Regions from separate parts of the Azospirillum sp. UENF 211521 genome, predicted to be linked through region 3. Evidence: predicted binding sites of a transcription regulator. Region 3 holds the regulator's gene; each other region holds the start of a gene.

Region 1 (5,226 bases), on a different contig from region 3:
GGCGCTGATCCTCATCTCCATCCCGCTGTGGCCGGCGGGCGCCCTGATGACGCTGGGCGTCTGGGTCGGCTACGCCTGCGCGGCGCCGACGATCCTGGAATACCGGTACCAGAAGATGGGCTGGGAGAAGGTCGCGGGCTGAGTCAGCCTCACGGACGGCGTCCGGTCCCGTCGGGCGTGCGGATCGGCAAAACCGCCAGAATCGACGCGACGCAGGCGTCGACCGCGCGGCCCGCCGTGTCGACGACAATGGCCGGCCCGTCCCAAGGCTCGTAGGTCCGGCCCGTCACCGCCACCCAGGAGGGCGGACGGTGTCCGGCGATGTCGCTGTGGCGGGTTTCCACCCGATGCCGGTGCTCCACCGGGTCCGAGCACACGACCTCCACCTCGACCAGCGGCACCCCGGCGCGGAGCGCCGTGGCGCGCCACGCCTCGCGCGTGACGCGGATGGGGTTGACCGAGTCCGCGACGACGGTGGCGCCAAGCCGAAGATTGTCGCCGGCCACGGCGTAGGCGACCACATAGCCCTGCGGGCCGACAGCCTCCCCGTCGGCGCCATCGGCCATGCGGATCGCCTGCTCGATCGTATCGATCCGCAGATGAAACGCGCCGAGCCGGCGCGCCAACACGCGGGCGATGGTCGTTTTGCCGGTTCCGGGCAAGCCGCCGAAGACGATCAACATGCGCCACTCTTTTCAGGGCCGGAGCCTGCCTCGTTCCACACCCGTCACCCGGTCGCGCCGAACTCCTCCGGAGCCAGCACCAGCACCCCGTCCTCATCGGCGAAGACCAGATCGCCGGGGTTGATGCGGATGCCGGCCAGCGTCACCGGCAGATCCTTCTGCCCCTCGCCGTTGCGGACGGTCTTGCGCGGGATGGCCGCCAGCGCCTTGATGCCCAGGTCCAGCGTGGCGAGCACCGCGGCGTCGCGGACACAGCCGTGGATGACCACGCCCGCCCAGCCGTTCTTCACCGCGTCCTTGGCGATCAGGTCGCCCATCAGGGCGGCGCGCAGGCCGCCGCCGCCGTCCACCACCAGCACCTTGCCCTGCCCCGGCGTGCCCAGCAGTTCCTTGACGCGGGAGTTGTCCTCGAAGCACTTCACGGTCACCGCCGCGCCGCTGAATTTGCAACGCCCACCGAAATCGCGGAAGACGGGGTCGGCGACGCGGGCGGTCTTCTCGAACCGGTCGTAGAGGTCGCAGGTGCTGTCGAAATCGGTCATGCGGTTTCGCTCCCCTTCTTTAGCCGTTGGCGGCAGAATACCCGCAGTGCGGCGATGGTCAATCCTCCGGGGCGGCGATGGCGCCCGTGCTGGTGCGCTCCAGGATGGCGCTGCGGCGGAAGCGGTACAGCTCGGCGGGGCGCCCGCCGGTCTGGCTTTCATACTGGCCGGTCGGCTCTACCAGCCCGCCGGAGATCATCAGCCGGCGGAAATTCTGCTTGTGCAGCCGCTCGCCGGACAGCGCCTCCACCACCTGCTGAAGCTGGTGCAGGGTGAAGGTCGGGGGCAGCAGCTCGAACACGATGGGGCGGTATTTCAGCTTGCCGCGCAGCCGCTCCAGCGCCGTCGCCAGGACACGGCGGCCGTCACGGGCCATCGGGCGGCCCAGCGCGCGCGGCATCTCCAGCCGCACCGTCCGTTCCTCCACCCCCGCCCGGCGGGCGAGGTCGTGGTCGCGGAACGCTTCCACCACCAGCCCGGCTTCGTAGAGCAGCTCGTAGCGTTCCAGCACCCGTTCGGAGTCCCACTCTCCGCCGTCCAGGGCGAAGGCCATGCGGGCGCGCTCGCCGCGGCGGGCGCGGGCGGGCTCGTCCGGCGCCGCGGCGACCCAGCGGGCCAGCGCCGGACGGATCACCGAATCGAGCAGCGCCGGCGGCGAATCGCGCCAGTCCTCCCAGGGGAAGAATTCGTAGAGGCCGCGCCATTCCGCGCCGTCGATGCGCAGCGGCGCCTCGCGCAGCAGCGCCAGATAGCCGACCACCAGCGAGCGCGGACCGCCGAACAGCTCGTGCGGGTCGCGGTAGCGGTCGCCGAAGCTGTAGAGCTGCTCGACGTAGCGCAGGGTCAGCCCGGCCGCGTCCTCGGCCACCGCGCGCAGGCCGTCCTGGAGCGTGCGGAAGCGCTCGGGATCGAAAGGCGCGCCCGGCAGGGCGTCGCGGTGGGGCGGCGGCTCGTCGCCGCGCCGGTGCGATTCGGGGATTTCGAAGCCGCTGCGCACGGTCACCACGCGCGGCTCGGCGCCGTTCGCCGGGGACACGCCCACCGAAACGATGGCCGCCGTCAAGCCGATCTGTGTTTCCAGGCCGATCTGTGTTTCCGAGCCGTTCCGTGCTTCCCCTGCCACGCGCCACCCCGTTGCCAATCCGTCGGCGGCAGGATAAGCGGCCCGCCGCGGCAAATCACCGGTCTTTCCGCCGGACACCCCCGTGAAATCTCGCCGCAAGCCGGCCCGGCATGACACTTTTGTGACTCCCCACGGGCGCCGGGGATGTTACACCAGCCGCGACGCTGAGGCTCGCGCGCGTCCGTGCGGGTTCCCCAGCGCTGCAGGCCGGCGTAAGTTGGAGAACCACGCATGCTGAATTTGTTCCGGGCCCTGATGCCGCGCGAAGAACGGTTTTTCGACCTGTTCGCCGACCACGCCCGGACCGTCGCGACGGGCGCGGAAGCGCTGCGGGCGATGATGGCCAGCGGCCAGGACCTGGAGGAGCGGTTCCAGACCATCCGCCGGGTTGAAAGCGAAGCCGACGCCATCGAAAGGAACATCCAGCTCGCCGTCCACCGCACCTTCATCGTGCCCTTCGACCGTTCGGACATCCAGGAACTCGGCAAGCGGATGGACGACGTTCTCAACCTCATCGAGGAGACCGCGCGTCACCTCGTGGAGGCGGGCTTCATCGACTACACGCCGGAAATGCACGCCCAGGCCGACGCCATCGTGCGCTGCACCGCCCGGCTGAGCGCGGGCATCCCCCTGCTCCGCGACATCCCCAAACACGTCGAGCAACTCCACGCGATGACCGCCGAGGTCTCGCGGATCGAGAGCGAAGGCGACCGGCTCCTGCGCGAGGCCAAGCACCGGCTGCGCGACGAGAGCGGCGGGCTCGACGCCCCCATCACCCATCGCCACGCCCTTCAACGCGAGATCATCGAGCTGCTGGAACGCGTGCTCGATGCCTGCGAGGACGTGGCCGACACCATCGACGGCATCATCGTCGAACAGGTCTGATCCCATGGAAGCCGCTTCCCTCGCCCTGCCCATCCTCATCGGGCTGATCGGCGTCGCCCTCCTCTTCGATTTCCTCAACGGGCTGCACGACGCGGCCAACTCCATCGCAACGGTCGTCTCCACCCGCGTGCTGAAGCCGCGGACCGCCGTCGCGATGGCCGCCTTCTTCAACTTCATCGCCTTTCTGTTCTTCGGGCTGCATGTGGCGACCACCATCGGCACCGGCATCGTCGGGGCGGGGGTGGTCGACCCGCACGTCATCTTCGGCGCGCTGATGGGCGCCATCGTCTGGAACGTCTTCACCTGGTGGCTGGGCATCCCCTCCAGCTCCTCCCACGCGCTGATCGGCGGCCTCGTCGGGGCCGGCGTGGCGAAGGCCGGGCTGGACGCCGTGGTGGTGTCCGGTCTGGCGAAGACCGCCGCGGCCATCGTGGTCTCGCCGGTGGTCGGCTTCCTGCTGGCCAGCGTGATGATCGTGGCGGTGTCCTGGCTGTTCCGGCGCAGCACGCCCTTCGCGGTCGACCGGCTGTTCCGCCACATCCAGATCGGCTCCGCCGCGCTCTACAGCCTGGGGCACGGCGGCAACGACGCGCAGAAGACCATGGGCATCATCGCCGTCCTGCTCTACTCGCAGGGCCTGTTGGGCGATACCTTCCACGTGCCCTTCTGGGTGGTCATCACCTGCCAGGCGGCGATGGGGCTGGGCACGCTGTTCGGCGGCTGGCGCATCGTCAAGACCATGGGCTCCAAGCTGACCGACCTGAAGCCGGTCCAGGGCTCCTGCGCGGAGACGGGCGGGGCCATCACCCTGTTCGTCGCGACGTGGCTCGGCGTGCCGGTCAGCACGACCCACACCATCACCGGCGCCATCATCGGCGTCGGCGCCGCCCGCCGCACCAGCGCGGTTCGCTGGGGCTTGGCGCAGGGCATCGTCATGGCCTGGGTCATCACCCTGCCGGCAACCGCCATCGTCGGCGCGCTCTTCTACGAAGTGTCGCTGGCCCTGTGGTGACCCCCGGCGGGGCCGGAACCGGGCACGGCGGGCCGAAGGGTCCGCCACCGGCCGGCCTCCCGGCAGACTCCGACACGCGAAAAGGGCGGCCCGAGAGGCCGCCCTTTTTCGTACCGTCCGCACTGTGATCTGGAGCGGGCGAAGGGATTCGAACCCTCGACCCCAACCTTGGCAAGGTTGTGCTCTACCCCTGAGCTACGCCCGCGCCGCTCCAGCGGAGGAGCGCCCGTATACGCCTCGGCGGCGGCCAAGGCAAGCCTATTTTTTCACGCGACACCAATCCTTGCGGTGAAGCCGCCTCGGCACGGCGGGAATGCAGCGCGGGCCGGGCCGCCGCTTGCGGATTGCATAAGAAAGCATACCAACATATGTTACGCTGCCTTGTTCAGAACAAAATTGCCAATCCATTGTTTTGAATGTCTGCGCATTTGAATTTCTTTCCTCTAACATGCCGATGACGCTCCGCAGGGGGGCTTCGATGGCCGGAACGGACATGGACTTGGGCGGACCGCAACCGATGCCCATGACGGCGCCTCGGGAGGCGTCGAGCCGTGTCGTGCCCGCCCCCGACGCCGCCCGCCCCCCCGAAGCGCCGGAGGGCGGGGCGGCCCGGCGCAACAGCGCGGAACGCAAGGTCGTCACCGTCCTGTTCGCCGACATCGTCGAATCCTCCAGCATGGTGTCGGGCCGGGACCCCGAGGAGGCCGACCAGACCCTCCTCACCATCCTGCAGGTCCTGACCGACGCGGTGGAACGCTACGGCGGGACGGTGGCTCAGGTGCTGGGCGACGGCATCATGGCGGTGTTCGGCGCTCCCTCGGCGCTGGAGGACCACGCGCTGCGCGCCTGCCTCGCCGCGCAGGACATCGCCCGCTCGGCCATCGATTCGGACGAGTTCAAGATGCGGATCGGCATCAGCTCGGGCGAGGTGGTGGCCCAGATCATCGAGACGGGCGTCTGGACCGACTACCGCACGGTGGG
Region 2 (5,226 bases), 2.7 Mb from region 3:
CCGAGATCAGCCGTCAGGTCGCCCAGTCCTCGCAGATCGCCCGCGGCGCCGTGGCCGAGGCGGAGCGGACCAACGCAACGGTGAACGGGCTGGTCGACGCCGCGCAGAGGATCGGCGCGGTGCTCCAGCTCATCAACAGCATCGCCGGACAGACCAACCTGCTGGCGCTCAACGCGACCATCGAGGCGGCCCGCGCCGGCGAGGCCGGCAAGGGCTTCGCGGTCGTGGCGCAGGAGGTCAAGAACCTCGCCAACCAGACGGCCAAGGCGACGGAGGACATCTCCGCCCAGATCGTCAGCATCCAGGAGGTGGCGCGCGGCTCCGCCGAGGCGCTGAGCGGCATCGGCGCGACCATCGGCAGCATCAACGACATCGTCATCACCGTCTCCGCCGCGGTGGACCAGCAGACCGCCGCCACCCAGGAGATCGCCCGCAACGTCCAGGAGGCCGCCCGCGGCACCCGCAGCGTGACCGACACCATCGGGGCGGTGACCAGCGGGGCGGCCGAGACCGGCAGCCTCGCCGAGGAGGTGCTGGGCGCCGCCGGCAACCTGCACCGCGAGTCCGACCGCCTGCGCGAGAGCGTCAACCTGTTCATGCAGCGCATCCGCGCCGCGTGACCGGATGGAACCGGGCCGTCCGCGCGCCGGTCCGGCCCGGTTCCGGTCTCAGGTGAAGGGGCGCAGGTTCGCCAGGAACTGCTCGGCGGAGCGCCGCCAGGAGAAGTTCAGGGCGTAATCCCGGCACTGCTCCGGCGGGATGGTCAGGGCGCGCTCGATCGCTCCCTTCAGGTCCTCGTCGAGACAGCCTGCACCGGAGCCGTCGACCACGTCCAGGGGGCCGGGCACCGGATATGCGGCCACCGGCACGCCCGAGGCCAGCGCCTCCAGCAGCACCAGACCGAAAGTGTCGGTGCGCGACGGAAAGACGAAGACGTCCGCCGCCGCGTAATGCTCGGCCAGCTCCTCGCCATGGCGGGCGCCGGCCCAATGGACCTCCGGGTACTTTTGCTGAAGCTCCGCGCGGGCCGGGCCGTCGCCGACCACCACCTTGCTTCCCGGCAGGTCGAGCCGGAGGAAATCCTCCAGGTTCTTTTCCACCGCCACGCGCCCGACATAGAGGGCGATGGGGCGGGGCAGCGCCAGGAAGCCCTTGGCGCGGGGGCGGAACAGCGCGGTGTCGACGCCGCGCGTCCAGCGCCGGATGTTGGTGAAGCCGCGGGCGGCGAGGTCGCTCTCGATGGACGGGGTCGCCACCATCACCGCCGAGGACGGCCTGTGGAAGCGGCGCACCACCGCGTAGCTGAGGGCCAGCGGCACCGGCGCCCGGTCGCGCACATATTCGGGAAAGCGCGTGTGGTAGGCGGTGGTGAAGGGCCGGCCGTGGTGGAGGCAGTAGCGCCGGGCGGCGAAGCCCAGCGGCCCTTCGGTGGCGATGTGGATGCAGTCGGGGCGCAGCGCGTCGATCATCGCCGCCAGCCGCCGCCCCGCGCCCAGCGCCAGCCGGATCTCCGGGTAGGTGGGCATGGGCACCGTGCGGAAGCGGTCGGGGCCGATCACCTCCACCCGGTGGCCCATGGCCTCCAATTCCGAACGGACGGTGCCGATGGTGCGCACCACGCCGTTGACCTGGGGCAGCCAGGCGTCGGAGACGATCAGGATGTTCACGCCGCCTTCACAGTCTCCGGCTTCTCCTTGGCCGGGATGCGGGCGGGCAGCGTCGTGGCGGCGCGCCGGCGGATGTCCGCCGCCCAATCGATGATCTCCAGCCGGCCGCAGGGGTGCTCGACCAAGGCGGTGCAGGACTCGACCCAGTCGCCGTCGTTGCAATAGAGGATTCCTTCCATGTCGCGGATTTCCGCGGTGTGGATGTGGCCGCAGACAACGCCGTCCACCTTGCGGCGCCGGGCCTCGTCGCCGAGAGCGGTCTCGTAGTTGCCGATGAACTCGACCGCCGTTTTCGTCTTGTGCTTCAGGAAGGCGGACAATGACCAGTAGGGGAAGCCCAGCTTGCGGCGGACCCAGTTGAACAGCGTGTTGGCCTGGAGCAGGACCACGTAGGCGTTGTCGCCGATGAAGGCCAGCCAGCGCGCGTACTTCACCACCACGTCGAAGCGGTCGCCATGGGTGACCAGAAGCTGCCTGCCGTCGGCGGTGACGTGGATCATCTCCTCGACGACCTGGACGCCGCCGAACTGCAGGCCGGCGTAGTCGCGGGCGGCCTCGTCGTGGTTGCCGGGGATGTAATAGACCTGCACGCCCTTGCGCGCCCGGCGCAGGATCTTCTGCACCACGTCGTTGTGCGCCTGCGGCCAGTACCAGGTCTTGCGCAGCCGCCAGCCGTCCACGATGTCGCCGACGAGATAGAGATGGTCGGACTCGTTGTGCTTCAGGAAATCGAGAAGATACTCCGCCTTGCATCCCCGCGTGCCCAGATGGACGTCGGAGATCCAGATGCTGCGGTACTGCTTGACGTCGCGTGATGCGCTCATGCCCCGCTCCATCGCCATGTCGGCAAGGATTCGTTGAAACGTTTCCCGTATATCGGCGGGGCATTGTCTTGACAATGATTTCGAGTGTCCGCATCTGTTGGGGAATGTGATTTCGATAAGACTTCTTGCCGGCGTAACAAAGGCGCAAAATGACTTTATCAAAACTGAAACAGGATGGTCATATTGGGGGCTGGCGTGGCTGACGGGGCCGAATCGATGCCCGAGGCGTCCGGGCCGGCCGCGGCGCCCCGGCGGCGTCTTCTGGTCATCCACAACCCGGTGGCCGGCGCCCGGCGGGCGCGCCGTCTGGGTGCGGTGCTGGAACTGCCGGAGCAGCGCCACGGGGCGGCGGTGACGCTTCGGGCCACCGGCGGGCGGGGCGATGCGGAGGCGATGGCCCGCGCGGTGGCGCCCGGCGCCTTCGACGCGGTTATCGCGGCGGGTGGCGACGGCACCATCAACGAGGTGGTCAACGGGCTGGGCGCGAGCGGCGGTGGGGGCTCGGCGATTCCCTTGGGCATCGTGCCGCTGGGCACCGCCAACGTGCTCGCCCATGAGCTGGCCCTGCCCCTGGACGCGGAGGGCGCGGCGCGGGTGCTGGCGGAAGGGCGGCCGCTGCCGGTGCATCTGGGTGTGGCGAATGGCCGCGCCTTCGCCATGATGGCCGGCGCCGGCCTCGACGCCCGCGTCGTCGAGCGGGTGGACCCGCGGCTGAAGCGGCTGGTCGGCAAGGGCGCCTACGCGGTGGAAACGCTGGCCCGGATCGCCGCGGGCGGCGGCGGTCCCTATCGGGTGGCGGTGGACGGCGGGGAGCCGGTGGAGGTCGCCTCGGTGATCGTCGCCAAGGGGCATTTCTACGGGGGACGCTTCGTCTGCGCCCCCGACGCCCGGCTGGCCGACCCGTGGCTGTACGTCTGCCTGTTCCCGCGGTCGGGGCGGGGCAACGCCCTGCGCTACCTCTGGGGCGTCACCGCCGGCTGGCTGCCGCGATTCCCCGACTACCGCGTCCTGCCGGCCCGGCGGGTGGTCGTCGAAGGTCCGGCGGGGGAACCGGTGCAGGGCGACGGCGACGTGATCGCCCGCCTGCCGGTGGAGATCGCGCTGGCTCCCTGGATCTTGCCGGTGCTGGCGCTCTGAATGGTGTTTTAAGAGTCCGTTAAGGCGTCTCTTGGGAAAATTACTTGGGAACATTCAATAATTACTTCGGTCTCTAAGGATTAAGGCCGGGCAAGCCGGGCGGGACCGCAAGGGGGAAGTCATGTCCACGTCGATCAACGCCCTGTTTTCGGCCACCACGGCCAGCGCCACCGCGACCGCCACCAAATGGAAGCCCGCCGGCTCCGCCGCTGAGGCGGAGGGAAGCTGGAAATCGGCCTCCGACGCCGGTTCCTCAGCGGGTTCCGCGGCCTTGGCCGCCCTGAAGGGCGAGGACAGCGTGGAACTCAGCGGGCTGGCCAAGTCGCTGACCGGCGTGGCGGGGAAGGTTTTCGCGTCCATCGGCTCCAAGGGCCGCGCGATGCTGGAGGACTTCGTCAAGTCCGGCAAGATGACCGAGAAGGACGTGGCGCTGGGGCTGCGTCAGATGGCGACCAACGCCGTGAAGGACCGCTACGTGAACGAGCGGCCCCAGGACGAGGAGGACAAGGCCTGGGCGGAGAAGTCGGCGTTGGCCAGCAAGGCCTTCAACACCAAGACGGAGCGCATGGACAAGGCCATGTCGGCCTTCAACGAGGCGCGGACCGCGGCCTACGCCGCCTTCGAGAAGGATCAGGACGCCGCGGCGTTCCAGGCGGCGATGGCTCCGGCCAATGACCGCTTCAAGGCGGAGACGGCGGACATCGAGCGGGAGTTGCAGGAGGCCACCGGCGGCGACCTGTTGAAAGTCGATGGCAAGACCTTTGTGAACATGCGGGACAAGGGGGAGGACGAGTTCGAAAAACTCGATTTCGCGGGTGAAGTGGAAGGCGGGGAAGGCGGGCTGCTGGGGCCGGACAATGAGAAGGGAAAGGCCGCCGCCAAGCTCATGTATGATCTGGGCTTCAAGGCGACGCTCTACGCCAATGGCCTCGCGGAGTACGCCGCGGACGTGAACATCCCCGGCGTCGGGCGCGGCAAGGTCGACAAGAGCCAGCCGCTTCCCGAAGAGTATGAGCCATCCGCCAAGGCGGAGGCGGAGGCCGCCGGTCTGCCGCCGCCGCCCGCCACGGTGCTGACCACCGGCCAGACCCCGGGGCTCCAGGGATTCGCGAAGGTCATCCAGGACGCCCGCGACTCGCTGGACGCCACCTACACGGCCATGGCGAAGGAAGGCAAGGGGGTGAACTACGCGGACCCGTCCGGAAAGGACGTGGAACGTCTGTTCGGCGGCTTCGAGCGGCGCAGCCTCTACGCCATCGCCAGCAACAAAGACGGAACCTTCTCCAAGAACGAGCAGGAGGCGGCTCAGTCGATCATGGCCCGCCAGCAGAAGCAGGCGATGGACGGCGCCGACCCTCTCGGCACCGACAAGGCCGCCGCCTACCGCGCCGGGGTGAAGTTCCTCGACGAGGCCAGCCAGGAGGAGAAGGAGTCGGTCAACTGGTCGGTCCAGCGCGCCGCGCTGCAGTACAGCTACGAGAAGACGACGAAGGAGACCGGCGCGCCGATGGAGCGTCTGGGCAACGGCGGCGCGCTTGCTTCCGTGTTGAAGGACGCGCTGGAGGCCCAGGACGCGAAGGCCGCCGACGTGATGAAGA
Region 3 (5,226 bases):
GGCGACACGATGGACCCGACGAAATCGGGCGAGGACATGCTGAAGAAGCCCAGCTTCAAGATCGACCCCGGCCAGTACGAGCTGGTGATCGTCCCGCCGAAGAACGTGATCGGCGAAATCCCCTATCAGCTGAACTTCATCCAGAAGGTCGCCAAAACGCCTGAGTCGACCGAGGAACGCCCGTTCGACAAGATCATGCGGGAGCGCGAGGCGCGGCTGAAGCAGTGGGCGGCGGAGGACGCGAGCAAGTCGTCCAGCACGTCGAAGACCACTCCCTACAAGATGAGCCTGCTCGCCTGACGCCGCCGCCCGCGGCAAGGCCCTGAGCAAGGGGACTTGCGCGGCACGGGGCGTTCCGCGCTATTCTGCGGATCATGGATTTCACCGACACCCAGCTTCACCGTTATTCCCGCCACATCATCCTGCCGGAGGTCGGCGGCGTCGGGCAGGAGGCGCTGCTGCGCGCCCGCGTCCTGGTCGTCGGGGCCGGCGGGCTGGGCGCGCCGCTGCTGCTCTACCTCGCCGCGGCGGGGGTCGGCACCATCGGCGTCATCGACGACGACACGGTGGACCTGTCCAACCTGCAACGGCAGGTCATCCACGACGAATCGTCGCTCGGCGTTCCAAAGGTGGAGAGCGCCGCCGCCCGCATCCGCGCGCTGAACCCCGACGTGGCGGTGGAGGTGCACAAGACGCGCCTGACGAAGGACAACGCGCTGGATCTGATCGGGCGCTACGACATCGTGGCCGACGGCTCGGACAATTTCGCCACGCGCTTCCTGCTCAACGACGCCTGCTACTTCGCGGGCAGGACGCTGGTGTCGGCGGCGATCCTGCGCTTCGACGGGCAGGTCTCCACCTTCAAGGCGCATCTCGGCGACCCGCACCCCTGCTACCGCTGCCTGTTCCCAGAACCGCCGCCGCGCGGTCTGGTGCCGTCCTGCTCCGAGGGCGGCGTGCTGGGGGCGCTGGCCGGCTTCGTCGGTTCGCTCCAGACGACCGAGGTGCTGAAGGAGATCATGGGCATCGGCGAGGGCCTGTCGGGCAGCCTGATGATGCTGGACACGCTGCACGCCTCGTTCCAGCGCATCACCGTGCGCCGCGACCCGGACTGCCCCCTGTGCGGCGCCCACCCGACCATCCACGACCTGTCCGCCCACTGAGCGGCGGCTGAGAGGCTCCCCCCATGGAAGGTCCTGAAAACCTGTCCATCGTCCTGTTCGCGGGCGGCTTCGACCGGGTGCACTACGCCCTGGTGATGGCCAGCGCGGCGGCGGCGACCAACCGCAAGGTCACGCTGTTCTTCACCGGCCGCGCCCTGAACACGCTGCTGGCCGGGGACGCCGACGGCGCACCGGGCTGGCACCGGCTGGACCCCGCCGACGACGGCAGCCGCCCGGCGGAGCGCGACGCCGCCTTCACCGCCAACGGGCTGGCCGGCTTCGAGGAGTTGCTGGAGGCCTGCGTGATGCTCAAGGTCACGGTCATGGCCTGCGAGATGGGGTTGCGCGCGCTCGGCCTGCCTGTTGGCGCGCCGCTGCGCCCCGACGTGCCGGTGACGACCGGCGGCGTCGTCACCTTCCTGAACGACGCGCCGAAGACCGGCGCGATCCTCTTTGTGTGAGCGCAATGACCGACGACCACAGCCCGGTGGATAATGGTTTGGTGATCGAGCACGCGAACCGCTTCGAGGCGATCGCCGCGGAGGGGTTCGAGGGCCACCCCTACCGGGACGCGCTGGCCCATCAGGCGCAGCATGTGACGGCGCACCCCGACCTCGCCCCGCGGGTGGCGCATGCCCTGCGCATGATGATCGGCTTCATCGAGGACAGCGACCCGGCGAAGCGCTTCGGCCCGAAGGTGGCGATCCTGCGCGAGGCTGTGGAGCTGTTGGAGGGGTAGCTTTCGCAACGCACACTTGGCCCCCACCCTTCCCACGGCTTCGCCGCGGGCCCCTTCCCTCCCCCGCTTCGCAGGAGAGGGAAAATCAGTCCACTCCCCTGCGTCAGCGAGGGAGGGTTCGGGTGGGGGCGAGGTCAGCGCTTGGGCATTTCGCTCAGATGGACTTGCTGTCCAGCGCGTAGCCGGCCGAGCGGACGGTGCGGATCAGGTCCATCTCCGTCTCCTCGTTCATCGCCTTGCGCAGGCGGCGGATGTGCACGTCCACGGTGCGCGGCTCGACATAGACGTCGTGGCCCCACACCACGTCGAGAAGCTGCTCGCGCGAGAAGACGCGGCCGGGGTGCTGCATGAAATGCCGCAGCAGGCGGAATTCGGTCGGCCCCAGATGCACGTCGCGCCCGTTCCGGCGCACCCGGTGGGCGGCCAGATCCATGGTGACGTCGGCGAACTGCAGCGTCTCGTCGGTCATGCCGGGGGCCGAGCGGCGCAGCACGGCGCGCATGCGGGCGACCAGCTCGGTCGGGGAGAAGGGCTTGGTGATGTAGTCGTCGGCGCCGGAGTTCAGGCCGCGCACGCGGTCCGCCTCCTCGCCGCGGGCGGTCAGCATGATGATCGGGATGTCGCGCATCTTGCTGTTGCGGCGCATCTGGCGGCAGACCTCCAGCCCCGACATCAGCGGCAGCATCCAGTCGAGCAGGACGATGTTCGGCGTCTGCTCGCCGGCCAGCAGAAGGGCTTCCTCGCCGTCGGTGGCGGCGTTCACGCGGAAGCCTTCCTTCTCCAGATTGTACTTCAGCAGCGTCACGATGTCGGCTTCGTCCTCGACGATGAGAACGAGCGGCTTCAGCGCCGAATTCATGCTTGTCCCGCTCCCACTGCGCGTCTCGCCGTCACGCGGCATGTCCCGCTCCATCGTTATCCGGGCCGCCGTCCCGCGGCAATCCCCGTTCCGCCGACTCAGTGGAGAGCCCCTCCGGCTCGACCACGGCAAAGCTGCTGCCGTCGCTCTTCGGGCGCGCAGCGCGCAGCGGCGTGCCGACCACCAGGTAATGGATGGTCTCGGCGATGTTGGTGGCGTGGTCGCCGATCCGCTCCAGGTTCTTCGCCATGAAGAGCAGATGCGTGCAGGGCGTGATGTTGCGCGGGTCCTCCATCATGTAGGTCAGGACCTCGCGGAACAGGCTGGTGTAGAGGTCGTCCAGCTCCTCGTCGCGTTCCCAGGCGGCGATGGCGCGCTGAACGTCGCGCTCGATGTAGGCGTCCAGCACGTCCTTCATGATCGACTCGACCAGCCGCCCCATGCGCGGGATGGCCACCGCCGGGCGCACCACCGGCACCTGGGCCAGCGCCAGCGAGCGCTTGGCGATGTTGGAGGCGTAGTCGCCGATCCGCTCCAGGTCCGACGCGATCTTCAGCGCCGACACGATCTCGCGCAGATCCTGGGCCAGCGGCTGGCGCAGGGCGAGCAGGCGCACGGCCTCGGCGTCGATGTCGCGCTCGTAGGCGTCGATGCGCTGGTCGGCCTGCATGACCTGGGCGGCCAGCGCGACGTCGCGGCGGGCCACTGCCTTCACGGCGGCGTCCACCTGCGCTTCGGCGACGCCGCCCATCTGGGTGATCAGGTTGGACAGGCGCTCAAGTTCGTGCGCGAAGGAACGCACGATGTGTTCGTTGCTCATGCTTCACGTCCTTCGCTGAGGAGGAGTCGCGGCGGTGCCCGGAATCAGAGGCCGGGAATCAGAGGCCGGGGATCAGCCGTAGCGGCCGGTGATGTAGCCCTGGGTGCGCTCGTCCCGCGGGTTGGTGAAGATTTCCTCGGTGTCGTCGCACTCCACCATGTCGCCCAGATGGAAGAAGGCGGTCTTCTGGGAGACGCGGGCCGCCTGCTGCATGTTGTGGGTGACGATGACGATCGTGTAGTTCTCGCGCAGTTCGTCGATCAGCTCCTCGATGTGGGCGGTCGCGATGGGGTCGAGCGCCGAGCAGGGCTCGTCCATCAGGATCACCTCGGGGCTGACGGCGATGGCGCGGGCGATGCACAGGCGCTGCTGCTGGCCGCCGGACAGGCCGGTGCCCGGCTCGCGCAGGCGATCCTTCACCTCGTTCCACAAGCCGGCGCGCTTCAGCGAGGTCTGGACGATCTCGTCCATCTCGTCGCGGTGGCTGGCGATGCCGTGGATGCGCGGGCCGTAGGCGATGTTGTCGTAGATCGACTTCGGGAAGGGGTTCGGCTTCTGGAAGACCATGCCGACGCGGGCGCGGAGCTGCACGGCGTCGATGTTCTTGCCGTAGACGTCCTCGCCGTCGAGCGCGATCAGCCCCTCGACGCGGCAGTTCTCGATGGTGTCGTTCATGCGGTTCAGGCAGCGCAGGAACGTCGACTTGCCGCAACCGGACGGGCCGATCAGGGCCATCACGCGGTTTTCCTGGATCTCCAGGTTGATGCCCTTGAGCGCCTGTTTGGCCCCGTAGAACACCTTGACGTCGCGGGCGACCATCTTGGTGCCGTGGATGCCGGCGGCGGGACGCGAAGGCATGGCCGTGGCCGGGATGTGGGTCTGGACGCTCATGGGGTTACCAACGCCTCTCGAATTTCTTGCGCAGGAAGACGGCCAGGCCGTTCATCAGGATGAGGAAGGCGAGCAGGATCATGATCGCCGCCGAGGTGCGCTCCGTGAAGGCCCGCTCGGGGCTGTCCGCCCACATGTAGATCTGCACCGGGATGGCCGTGGCGCTGTCGGTCAGGCCGCCCGGGATGTCCACGATGAAGGCCACCATGCCGATCATCAGCAGCGGCGCCGTCTCGCCCAGCGCGCGGGCCATGCCGATGATGGTGCCGGTCAGGATGCCCGGCAGGGCCAGCGGCAGGACGTGGTGCGTCACCGTCTGCAGCGGCGAGGCGCCGACGCCCAGCGCCGCTTCGCGGATCGACGGCGGCACCGCCTTCAGGGCGACGCGCGAGGCGATGATGATGACCGGCAGGGTCATCAGCGCCATCACCAAGCCGCCGACCAGAGGGGCGGAGCGCGGCAGACCGAAGAAACCGAGGAACACCGCCAGACCCAGCAGGCCGAAGATGATCGACGGCACCGCGGCGAGGTTGTTGATGTTCACCTCGATCAGGTCGGTCCAGCGGTTCTTCGGCGCAAACTCCTCGAGGTAGACCGCGGCGGCGATGCCGATCGGCACCGACAGCAGCATGGTCACCACCAGCGTCAGGGCGGAGCCGACGACGGCCCCCAGGATGCCCGCCTGTTCCGGCTCGCGGCTGTCGCCGGCGGTGAACAGGGTGGTGTTGAAGGTGCTGCGGATGGAGCCGTTGGC

Evidence for each region. Region 3 encodes PhoB, which activates phosphate uptake and scavenging genes when phosphate is short. Its sites were predicted from a motif close to TNTCATAAAACTGTCA; they were not measured.
Region 1: a site for PhoB is predicted at 2,460-2,475, ahead of ACWPN5_RS22660 (DUF47 domain-containing protein). Genes of this name have one in related genera too.
Region 2: a site for PhoB is predicted at 2,646-2,661, ahead of ACWPN5_RS14170 (diacylglycerol/lipid kinase family protein). Genes of this name have one in related genera too.

What each region holds. Positions count from the first base shown of each region.
Region 1 covers NZ_JBSNCF010000002.1:1,288,045-1,293,270, forward strand. The annotation lists gene ACWPN5_RS22640 (hypothetical protein) at 1-142, shown strand, start outside; gene ACWPN5_RS22645 (P-loop nucleotide/nucleoside kinase family protein) at 150-683, opposite strand; gene rraA (ribonuclease E activity regulator RraA) at 728-1,225, opposite strand; gene ACWPN5_RS22655 (NUDIX hydrolase) at 1,284-2,348, opposite strand; gene ACWPN5_RS22660 (DUF47 domain-containing protein) at 2,580-3,233, shown strand; gene ACWPN5_RS22665 (inorganic phosphate transporter) at 3,238-4,245, shown strand; tRNA gene ACWPN5_RS22670 (tRNA-Gly) at 4,376-4,450, opposite strand; gene ACWPN5_RS22675 (ATP-binding protein) at 4,769-5,226, shown strand, end outside.
Region 2 covers NZ_JBSNCF010000001.1:3,014,561-3,019,786, reverse strand. The annotation lists gene ACWPN5_RS14185 (methyl-accepting chemotaxis protein) at 1-620, shown strand, start outside; gene ACWPN5_RS14180 (glycosyltransferase family 4 protein) at 669-1,667, opposite strand; gene ACWPN5_RS14175 (UDP-2,3-diacylglucosamine diphosphatase) at 1,664-2,491, opposite strand; gene ACWPN5_RS14170 (diacylglycerol/lipid kinase family protein) at 2,708-3,628, shown strand; gene ACWPN5_RS14165 (hypothetical protein) at 3,750-5,226, shown strand, end outside.
Region 3 covers NZ_JBSNCF010000001.1:321,208-326,433, reverse strand. The annotation lists gene ACWPN5_RS01525 (hypothetical protein) at 1-300, shown strand, start outside; gene ACWPN5_RS01520 (HesA/MoeB/ThiF family protein) at 375-1,163, shown strand; gene ACWPN5_RS01515 (DsrE family protein) at 1,187-1,624, shown strand; gene ACWPN5_RS01510 (hypothetical protein) at 1,630-1,902, shown strand; gene phoB (phosphate regulon transcriptional regulator PhoB) at 2,057-2,761, opposite strand; gene phoU (phosphate signaling complex protein PhoU) at 2,793-3,581, opposite strand; gene pstB (phosphate ABC transporter ATP-binding protein PstB) at 3,654-4,439, opposite strand; gene pstA (phosphate ABC transporter permease PstA) at 4,477-5,226, opposite strand, start outside.